3 regions of the Paenibacillus sp. EKM301P genome follow, and region 1 is predicted to be linked to each of the others. Evidence: riboswitches for the same ligand, from Rfam matches in the RefSeq annotation. Region 1 holds a riboswitch; each other region holds the start of a gene.

Region 1 (3,282 bases):
ATTGTCGGGAGGGATACGCAGCAGCTTGACGAGCCTGAAATTGTACGCGGTACCGTCGAAACAGTCGCTGAAAATATCGTGGACGCCATTATTTCCCCGCTTTTTTATGCCCTGATCGGGGGAGCTCCCTTGGCACTGGCATATCGAGCTGTAAATACGCTTGATTCGATGGTTGGCTACAAAAATGAAAAGTATCTGCATTTAGGCTGGGCCTCGGCACGTCTGGATGATGTAGCTAACTACATTCCGGCTCGCCTGACAGCAGTTATGCTTGTGATAGCGGCGTGGTTGTATCGGCTGGATGCTGCAAGAAGCTGGCGCACAGTCAAGCAGGATGCCCGTCTGCACCCAAGCCCGAACAGCGGCTTCCCCGAATCAGCAGTGGCAGGTGCCTTGGGGATTCGTCTCGGTGGCTATAACGTGTATCACGGCGTACGCTCCTTTCGGGCATATATGGGCGAAGAGATACGACCACTGGAGTCGAAGGATATCCGGCATACAATCCGGCTGATGTTCGCCGTATCCACTATGTTTGTAGGGTTGTGTTTGTTGGGAGTTGCGGGGTGTTTTGCCTTGGGATGGATGCGGTGAGGAGTGACATTATTTTGAAACAAAATACAGAAGGGAAAAGAGTGCGAGAACGTGCACTAAGTCCGAACCCACAACAGGATAGTGAGCCGAATGATGCTAAAGAAGGTCTGCAATGGGACATGGAGCTCGTGCTAGTTCGTCATGGCACAACCTTATGGAATAAGGAACGTCGATATCTGGGACATGCCGATTTGAGTTTGCTGTCTGGAGCAGAGCAGGAATTAAAGCCTTTACGGGAAAAATTGCAGGGCCAGTCCTTTGCTCAAATCTATTGCAGTGACTTGATGCGATGTCGCCAGACCTTGCAGATCATTTTGCCGGAGTCAGCAAAGACGTCTGAACGTTTCCTGTCTGCTATGCCTCCTATCATGGAACCACGTCTGCGAGAACTTCACTTTGGCGAGTGGGATGGAAAAACGTATGACATGCTTAAGGATGTGGCGTTGTATCGCGCTTGGATTGATGAGCCGCAACGAATCACCCCGCCTGGAGGAGAGTCTTGGGTCCATTTTGTGAATCGTCTGCGCGAATTCCGTGACTCTCTGTTTGCGTGGCGCATTGCTTTGAAGGTTCAGCCAATAGAGTCGAATGCTGCACCGCCCTCTGTTTTGGTTGTCACGCATGGTGGAGTAATTCGCCAATTGGTTTGTATGCTGATACCAGGTCATGATTTTTGGAGTCTGAATCCAAAACCGGGAGAAGCGATTAGGCTTCAGTTAAGGCTGGCAGGACTGCACAATTGTATAGCAAAATTGCTTTTTCACTAGGGTAGTTGTGGCGAATCAAGCAGCTGTTTGGGTTGTAAGCTAACTCTTTTTAACCTATAATCATCAAGTAAAAGAACGGCTTGACTACACTACATCAAATATCCAGCAGACGAGGTCGGCGCCGTGTGAGGGAACTTGCTTTTCTTCATTGCGCTGTTAAAAGGGAAGTCGGTGTGAGTCCGACGCGGTCCCGCCACTGTAAATGGAAACATGCTCATTAGCCCTGTTACATGTGCCGCCAAGCATGTGAAAGAATATCAGGGCATGCCTCTTCCATAAGTCAGGATACCTGCCCGTCCGCCTGTCACCATAATCCTTCGAGGAAAGGATGACGTGTTCGCAGTGACTGTCCATGCGGAAAGAAGCTGCCCGCCTGCGCACGATCTGTGCTAACGTGACCCCTGTATCCTGATATGAGGATGCGGGGGTTTTTGATAGGAAAAGAAGGCTGGAATGAGGAAAATATCGGATGATGTTCAAGTAACGCTCTTAACGATTTTTGTATGAAGGGGTGCAAATCATGGCAGGCAAAAAAATAAAGGTATGGACAACAGGTCTATTGGCGCTGATATTGGCAGTTGTGCTGAGTGCATGTGGCGCGAATGGAAAAAATGTAGAAAATAAAGAGGGCCAAGCTTCTTCACAGCAGCCGGGACAGACCGTAACCGCACAAGAGCCTCCGGGCAAAACGGTTTACCCGCTAACGGTTAAGGATGCAACAGGACAGGAATTTACATTTAAAAAGGCACCGGACAAGATCGTTTCCGTCTCCCCGGCAGAAACCGAGGCGTTGTTCGCTATCGGATTGGATAAGGAAATTGTTGGTGTATCCGACTACTCTGATTACCCGGAGGCAGCTACGAAAAAGCCTAAAGTGGGCGGTATTATGAAACCGAACGAAGAGGCGATCATTGCTGCGAACCCTGATGTCGTTTTTGCAGGAATTTCACTTAGTGAACAGGCTACGACTAAGCTACGTGACATGGGAATTATGATTTTTAAAACGGAACCGAAGACCGTTGAAGATGTCATAGCTAACATCGAATTGTATGGGAAAATCACCGATCATCAGAAAGAAGCGAGAGCGGTGACCGACAAGATGAGAGCAGATGTAGCGGAAGTGAAAGAAGGAGTTAAAAATATCGGCAAAGGGCAGAAGCTACGGGTATACGTCGAATTTTCACCAGGCTGGACAGTGGGTAAAGGCGAGTTTATGGACGAACTGATCACATTGGCGGGCGGCGAAAACGTGGGTGCCACGCAGAAGGGCTGGTACCAAATCAGTGAGGAAAATATTATAGCTGCCAACCCTGACGTGATTTTATACAGCAAAAGTGTGAAGGATGACAAAACAGGCCAGTCCCTCGGCGATATCATAAAAGCTCGTAGTGGATGGGATCAAATATCGGCTGTTCGTAACAATCGTGTATTTGCCGTGGATGATAATTTGATTAGCCGTCCAGGTCCACGCGTAACAGAAGGGCTCAAGGAAGTAGCCAAGGGCGTGTACCCTGAAATTTTCAAATGAATCGTAGACTGATCGGTTTTGGGGGGACTGGTCTTGTCTTGCTGCTGCTGACGCTGCTGCTCTGTCTTGGCATCGGCTCGGTCAGTCTTCCGGTCAGCCAGATCACAGGTATTTTGATCAACCACCTACCGTGGTTAGGTGATACGTTTACACCGGATTGGAATACATCTGCAGAGCAGATTATTTTGAAGGTCAGACTGCCACGGGTGTTACTGGGAATGTTGGTTGGAGCAGCGCTGGCGCTGGCGGGAGCCGGATTTCAGGGTGTGCTGCGTAATCCTTTGGCTGATCCGTATACACTGGGAGTGTCTTCGGGAGCTTCGGTAGGAGCGGCAGTGCTGATTTATTGGGGGCTTCAATTTTCATTTGTGGGTATATGGACCCTTCCGCTAGTCG
Region 2 (3,282 bases), on a different contig from region 1:
TCGTATCTGGCTCGATTACGGCAATTGTCTTGAACATTGTTTTGGCAAGAAAACAGGGTGAATCGGTCAAAGGCGTTAATGTCTCAGAAGTTCCACAGAAGGTTTGATGAATAGGAAATAAACAAAAACAGCCGGAGAGAGGGCGTAGCCTCTTTTCCGGCTGTTTGGCATGGGGTTATCCAGAACTAGTTATTTATTAAGCAGCATGAAATTATTGATAAAACCCTCTTTCTGTATGAAGATCGGGGTTTGGATTTTCGAAGTGAAGTCATAATAGTACACGCCGCGCCCTTCCTCCTGATTTTTCAGGGAGGTGCTGCCTAAATAATATACCCCCTTGCCGTCCGGGGACATATAGATAAAGCTGCGGGATGAAATGGGGAGCTTAGTTTGGTGCGTTTTCCAGTTGCACTTTTAGGTTGGTTTATCTACTAGAGGAATTTGCTAGAGTGGTAGGAAGAGGCATGGTATAATCTACCTTAAGGACTTTGGATAGTGGTGGATGTTTTCGGATCACGGCGCAGCTTCCCGAAAGGGGGTGAAGCCGATGGTCAACCTTGTGTCGTGCTATGATGTGCTGCGTTGGATGGTTACGTTACTAAGCCTGGTGTTTAGTATTCGTAAGCTTTATCGCTGGCTGCGTCGGAAATTTCGGAACAAGCGAAAACCCACCGCGTAATTAGGTTGGCCCCTAACGGTGGGTTTCGTTCGCATTAACATTCAGTTATGCAGCGCGCCGTGGTGGTGATCCACAGCCTTTCAAGTCCTAAGAGTCTTTGCCGTTGGAGCGGCGAAGGCTCTTTTTAGTATACGGATACGGTGGTTATCTCTATACCTAATTTTAACACGTGAATTGTGTGCACGCAACGTTAAGACATACCTTCAATTGCGCGCAAGCAATGAATAGCCTTGGCCTTGATTCACACTATATCATTCAAATTTAAATTATTACGCAACATTTGTTGACAAGCCAGTAGCAACAAAATAAGATAATCCTAAATCGTAATAAAAAGGAATAAAGGAAGAAAACAGGTGTGAGCCGGACAACTCTATATACGAAGTTTCGTAGAGACGATGTAGATAGTTGTTGAGCGTGTTCACTTAAAAGGGAAGTTCGGTAGATTCCGACACGGACCCGCCACTGTATACAGGCATCAGCAGGGTACTGCTGGAGCTTTCAGAACAAGCCACTGGAACTGTGAGGAACCGGGAAGGCCTGAAAGATACGCTTGGAGTCAGGAGACCTGCCTGTTTTGACATCACTGTCAGACCCACGGGATGCTGGGGAGGTGGTTAGGCGTGCTGCATACGGAATGTCTGAAACCGATCTGATCCCTTCTATGTTTTTGGAGCTGGCTTTGAGGTGAGTTTTGACATTTTATAATGAAAGCATTTCTGACTGCTGATCAGGTGGTCGGGAATGCTTTTTCGCGTTTTGTGTTAGGTTTATACGATTTTACAAGATAGAGGGGGAAATGTGGGATGATAGGCAATCGTAATAGGCGTTCATGGTTCATATGTACAGGATTGCTGCTGCTGATGGCAGTTATGACTCTTTCGGGATGTGGCGCAGCCACGAAGACGGAGGATAACTCGGGCAAGGGTGAGAACACGTCTGCACAACAGACTCAAGCAGATAAAAAGCTGGTGATGGCGTATACGTGGAAACCGTCCGGCGTCGATCCGCATGGAGATAATAGCTGGGACGTGATGCGTTCCGGTGCCGGTGAGACACTCATTCGTTTGAATGAAAAACTGGAACCTGTAGCTTGGCTAGCCAAGGAATGGAAACATGACAGCCCTAACGTGTGGTCGTTCAGCTTGCAGGATAAGGTCACGTTTCATAATGGAAAGAGCATGGATGCAGTAAGTGTAAAAGCATCTTTGCTGCGCTCAATCGAGAAAAGCCATCTGGCGAAGGATTTACTGGATGTGAAGTCCATTGATGTAACTGGTCCGCTGACGCTGAAAATTACGACAAACCAGCCGAATGCAGCGCTGGTATCCAATTTGGCTGATCCGTCAACGATTGTACTGGATGTGGCATCCATGAAAGATGAGCAAAGCTACCCTGCAATGACAGGTGCTTTTAAAATCAAAGCCTTCAACAAGGATCAATCCTTGGTCGTCGAGCGTTATGACGGATACTGGGGCGAAAAGGCGCGATTGGCCGAAGCGACGATGAAATTCATTACGGACGGTAATTCGCGCCTGATGGCGTTGCAATCTGGTGAGGTGGATGTAGCGACGGATATTCCGGTAGATAACGCAGAGGTATTAAAAAAGAACGACAAGCTACAAGTGCTGTCGGCTCCATCCTTGCGCACCCATATGATTGTGTACAACATGGAATCACCTGTGTTCAAGGATGCAACCAACCGTAAGGTGGTGGACAGTCTGATTCCGCGCGCGTCCATTGTGAGCGCCGTCATGAGAGGCTTCGGTACGGAAGCAAGCAGCCCGTTTCCGAGCATTCTTCCCTTCGGTAAGACTGAGCGTAAAGCATTGGACGGAACGGCGGAGCAGTTGTTGACGAAGGATGGCTGGCAGAAGGATGCCCAAGGTACGTGGACCAAGCAGGGCAAGCCATTCGAGGTTACGCTGCTGACCTTCCCACAGCGTCCGGAGCTATCCGTCATGGCTGAGGTGATTCAGAGCCAATTGCTGAATGAGGGGATCCAGGTCAAGATTCGCAAGGTGGAAAATATCGACGAGGCATTGACCAAAAATGATTGGGATTTTGCTATGTACAGCATGCTCACGGCCCATACAGGGGAGCCGCAGTATTTTATGGACATGTTCTACTCCTCTACAAGTGAAGCGAATGTAAGCCGTTATGCTTCCAAACCGCTGGAGAATATTCTTCACAGCCTGAAGTTGGCGAAGGATACCGCACAGCGTAATGCGGTAACACTGCAAGCGCTGGATATCATCAATACAGATTTACCGCAGTCGTTCATTGTGCACCCTGACAATGTGTTTGGTGTGAAAAAAGGAGTAAAGGGCTTTACACCGCATCCGATCGAGTATTACTACATTACAGCGCAATCTGATATTGCGGAATAACGAGCAACGTATCCTATGATTCGTTTTATATTGGAACGTGTGGCGCAGCTGCCCATCATTGTATTCGTTGTATCTACGCTGACTTTTGTACTGATGAGGCTGGCCCCTGGTGACCCTGCTCTCATTTTGCTCACCGCGCATAATGTTCCTGCTTCTGGGGAGGCGCTAACCGCGCTGCGAAACGAACTGGGCTTGAATGAGCCGCTTCATATTCAA
Region 3 (3,282 bases), on a different contig from region 1:
TCGTTCATCCCGAAGCCGTCCGACCAGTTCCTCGGGGTCTGCGCACGGCACGCGCAGCACGATCTGATGATCTGGCGTGTATTCCAGCTCGCCATCATCACCCGCTACCTCGGCGAGCAATGCCATCTGCCGAGCAGTGAACTTCTTGTTTCCCACGCCAGGGGAAACCCCCACCTCAAACAGCGCAGGCTTGCCAAAGCCGCCTGACGCCTTCCCAGTCGTAGCCACCGTTGCTGTTCCGACGGCGCTCTGGGCGGCAGGCGCTTGCCCGCTCCAGCGAGCATTGGCTTCGCCCGGCAGCTTGCCGCCGACAGCTAGGCGGCTTAGTGCCTCTGCTGCCAGCGATGCTGGAGCCGCTCCGGTTGGCTTCGCGGGCGCAGCCTGCACGGTAGCCATCGCTTGCGGGCGTGCCTGCGTGGCAACCGCAGCGCTGCTCGCGGAAGGCTCGGGAGACGCAGTCAGAGCTCCACCTCCCTGCGGTGTATCCAGCGCGCGATCCTCTTGCGCGCCCAGCGACCACGGCTCCGCTTCCGTGCGAAGCCGCTGATGCGGTTTGAGCACTTGCTCGGTCGCGTCCAGCGTGTATTTGCGCTGATAGCCGCGCGGAGTCACGATTAACCCGTCATACACTGTCGTCGAGGAATTGCCGATGATTACGGTCGTCAGCATCCCGATATCATGGTTAAGCATATCTTCCAGCGTCGTTACAATAACCTGCTGACGTTCACGATAAGCACTCTTCACCAGTCCAACTGGAGTTTGCGGATCACGGTAACGGAGCAAAATGGACTGCGTCTCCACAATCTGGCGGGTACGTCGACCACTGCGCGGATTGTATAAGGCAATCACAAAATCAGCCGAAGCCGCAGCTTCTACACGCTTCACGATCGTTTCCCACGGGGTCAGATGATCACTCAGACTGATTGTGCAAGCATCATGCATAACCGGCGCTCCCAACAACGAAGCACAGGATTGAATAGCCGAGATCCCCGGCACAACTTCTACCTCAACCCCGTCCTCGCGACGCCAGCCTTTTTGCATCAGCACTTCGTACACCAGCCCTGCCATGCCATAGACCCCAGCATCTCCACTAGAAATGACGGCTACCTTCTTACCCATCTCTGCTTGGCGAACCGCCTCCTGCGCACGGCTCACTTCTTCTGTCATCCCTGTGCGTACAATCTCCTGTCCGTTCAACAACGGACGGATCAAATCAACGTAGGTATTGTAGCCGATAATGACCTCACTTTCGGCCAGCGCATCCAACGCCCGTTTTGTGATATGTTCCATATCTCCTGGTCCAAATCCAATCACCAGCAATTTTCCTAATGGGCTCATCGTGCTCCTCCTATCATCCTTTTCAGGGCAGCTATACTATCTATTTCAATAATTTGTGGCATCCTTTAACTCAAAAAAAACCCATCCTGCCCGGATGGGGTTCCTATGTACGTATCTCTCTTACCAGACGAAACAGCGTAAGAAGACAGTTCTTGCCTTCCTCCTATCTGCCGTTGTTTTCCATCTGTTTTGTTTACGCTTCAAACGCTGCTGCACGTTCATATCCACGCAAACCTGTAACCAACATGGAAAAAGCAACGTGTGCCTGATTTCCTGATTTCGTACACCCATCCTCTCCGCGAAGGTTAACGGTGCATACAGATCAAGGTAGGTCTCCTGGCTTGGCATCAACGGATTCTCTCGTCTTCCCCGTTTTGTACGAGTGACCATTTAAAAGAACCCTCTTCCTTACAGTGGCGGGACCGCTCGGGACTTGCACCCGATTCCCTGTTACCCTTTGCTCAACCGCAAAGGCACCTTGTCTGTCCGCTATTTGATTATGGGTCTTATCATAACCTTGCCTCAATCAGTTGTGCAAGCACGAAAAAAGCTTTATTTCAAGTTATCTGCTTTATTTTTCAACATATGCAGCAGTTCATCCGGGTCCGCAGATATACTCAGTAGCGCTGGATGATCAGCTCCGGTAAACCCTTCCTGCACGCTATGACGTACCATTTCTACCAACGGGTCAAAATATCCATTCACATTCAGCAGCCCAATGGGCTTGCGATGTATACCGATTTGCGCCCAGCACAATACCTCGAACAGCTCCTCAAAGGTTCCCAAGCCTCCCGGAAGGGCTATAAACGCATCGGCCATCTCGCTCATCGCCGCTTTACGTTCATGCATGCTTGCTACCTCAATAAACTCGGTAACTCCCCGATGAATGATCTCTGCATCGAATAACAGGGTGGGCATAATGCCGGTGACCTGACCGTCACCCGCCAACAGTCCATCCGCCACCTTACCCATCAGCCCTCTGCTGGAGCCACCATAAATTAAACGGATATGCTGGCGAGCCATAGCTTCACCCAGCTTGCCTGCCGCCTCAACATATACCAATGAATGTCCAGGTCTGGACCCTGCAAATACACAAATAGAATTCATAAATGTCTCAGCTCCTGTCCTCAATATCATGCATCGAAACTTATTCATTATATTAGATAAATATTTTCGCTATAACAAAAAACTTTGCGATGCATGTCCAACAAAAAAAGATAAAGACCTCGTAGGCCCTTATCTCTATTTTACTCTGTATTAGTAAATATAAGTTCATTTTTAGCTTACTGCATTTATCAGTTCTAGCTCATTTCAAATGACCGTTCACGCTCTTCAGACCACAGCCATGCACCGAATCGCTATGTTCGAAATATTTGCCCAGCTCCACCATCATCGCACCCATGCGCTCTTCAGTTGGAAATACGACTCGTTCAATCCCTTCTTCCAAAATGGATTGTGCAGTCACCTTGCCTACCGATACAGCAATGACATCTTCACGAAAGGCTTCCAGTAAATCCTCCATTCGATTTTGCTTTCTGGCATATTGGGCCAAAAATCGAATTTGCGGACCACTCGTGAACGTAACGGCATCAATCGTACGGTTTATAACATCATCTAGTAGCGCCTGCAATTTTGCTTCTTCAGGTGGGATATGCTTATAAGGAAGTACTTGGCGGGTCACTGCGCCTTGCTCATCCAGCCACTCTACCAACCGGGGGGCCGGGTCTCCATGCAGTTGCAACAGTACTTCCTTCCCCTTCAGATCATATGGGGCAAAAGCCCGTGTCAATCCGATCAAACTTCCGTCCTCGTCCCGTACTGCTGGCGTAAAGCCACGCTTTTTGAGTCCATTGACCGTCTTGTAGCCCCGTGCTGCAACGTTGGAGGATTGCAGCAACTCTATAATCTGCTCGGCCACGCCCATATCCTCTGCCATATCGAACA

The links. Region 1 has a riboswitch for cobalamin ahead of HFD99_RS06430 (ABC transporter substrate-binding protein). Riboswitches for the same ligand answer to the same signal wherever they lie in the genome.
Region 2: linked by a shared signal. The riboswitch ahead of HFD99_RS10450 (ABC transporter substrate-binding protein) and the one ahead of HFD99_RS06430 (ABC transporter substrate-binding protein) in region 1 are both predicted to bind cobalamin.
Region 3: linked by a shared signal. The riboswitch ahead of cobJ (precorrin-3B C(17)-methyltransferase) and the one ahead of HFD99_RS06430 (ABC transporter substrate-binding protein) in region 1 are both predicted to bind cobalamin.

What each region holds. Positions count from the first base shown of each region.
Region 1 is NZ_JAALFM010000002.1:213,910-217,191, reverse strand. It holds gene cbiB (adenosylcobinamide-phosphate synthase CbiB) at 1-591, shown strand, start outside; gene HFD99_RS06435 (histidine phosphatase family protein) at 606-1,358, shown strand; cobalamin riboswitch at 1,454-1,669, shown strand; gene HFD99_RS06430 (ABC transporter substrate-binding protein) at 1,879-2,886, shown strand; gene HFD99_RS06425 (FecCD family ABC transporter permease) at 2,883-3,282, shown strand, end outside.
Region 2 is NZ_JAALFM010000003.1:498,121-501,402, reverse strand. It holds gene HFD99_RS10455 (nucleobase:cation symporter-2 family protein) at 1-107, shown strand, start outside; gene HFD99_RS25930 (hypothetical protein) at 548-679, shown strand; cobalamin riboswitch at 1,062-1,266, shown strand; gene HFD99_RS10450 (ABC transporter substrate-binding protein) at 1,483-3,066, shown strand; gene nikB (nickel ABC transporter permease) at 3,082-3,282, shown strand, end outside.
Region 3 is NZ_JAALFM010000003.1:267,087-270,368, forward strand. It holds gene cobJ (precorrin-3B C(17)-methyltransferase) at 1-1,338, opposite strand, end outside; cobalamin riboswitch at 1,648-1,833, opposite strand; gene HFD99_RS09425 (LOG family protein) at 1,891-2,445, opposite strand; gene HFD99_RS09430 (uroporphyrinogen-III synthase) at 2,645-3,282, opposite strand, start outside.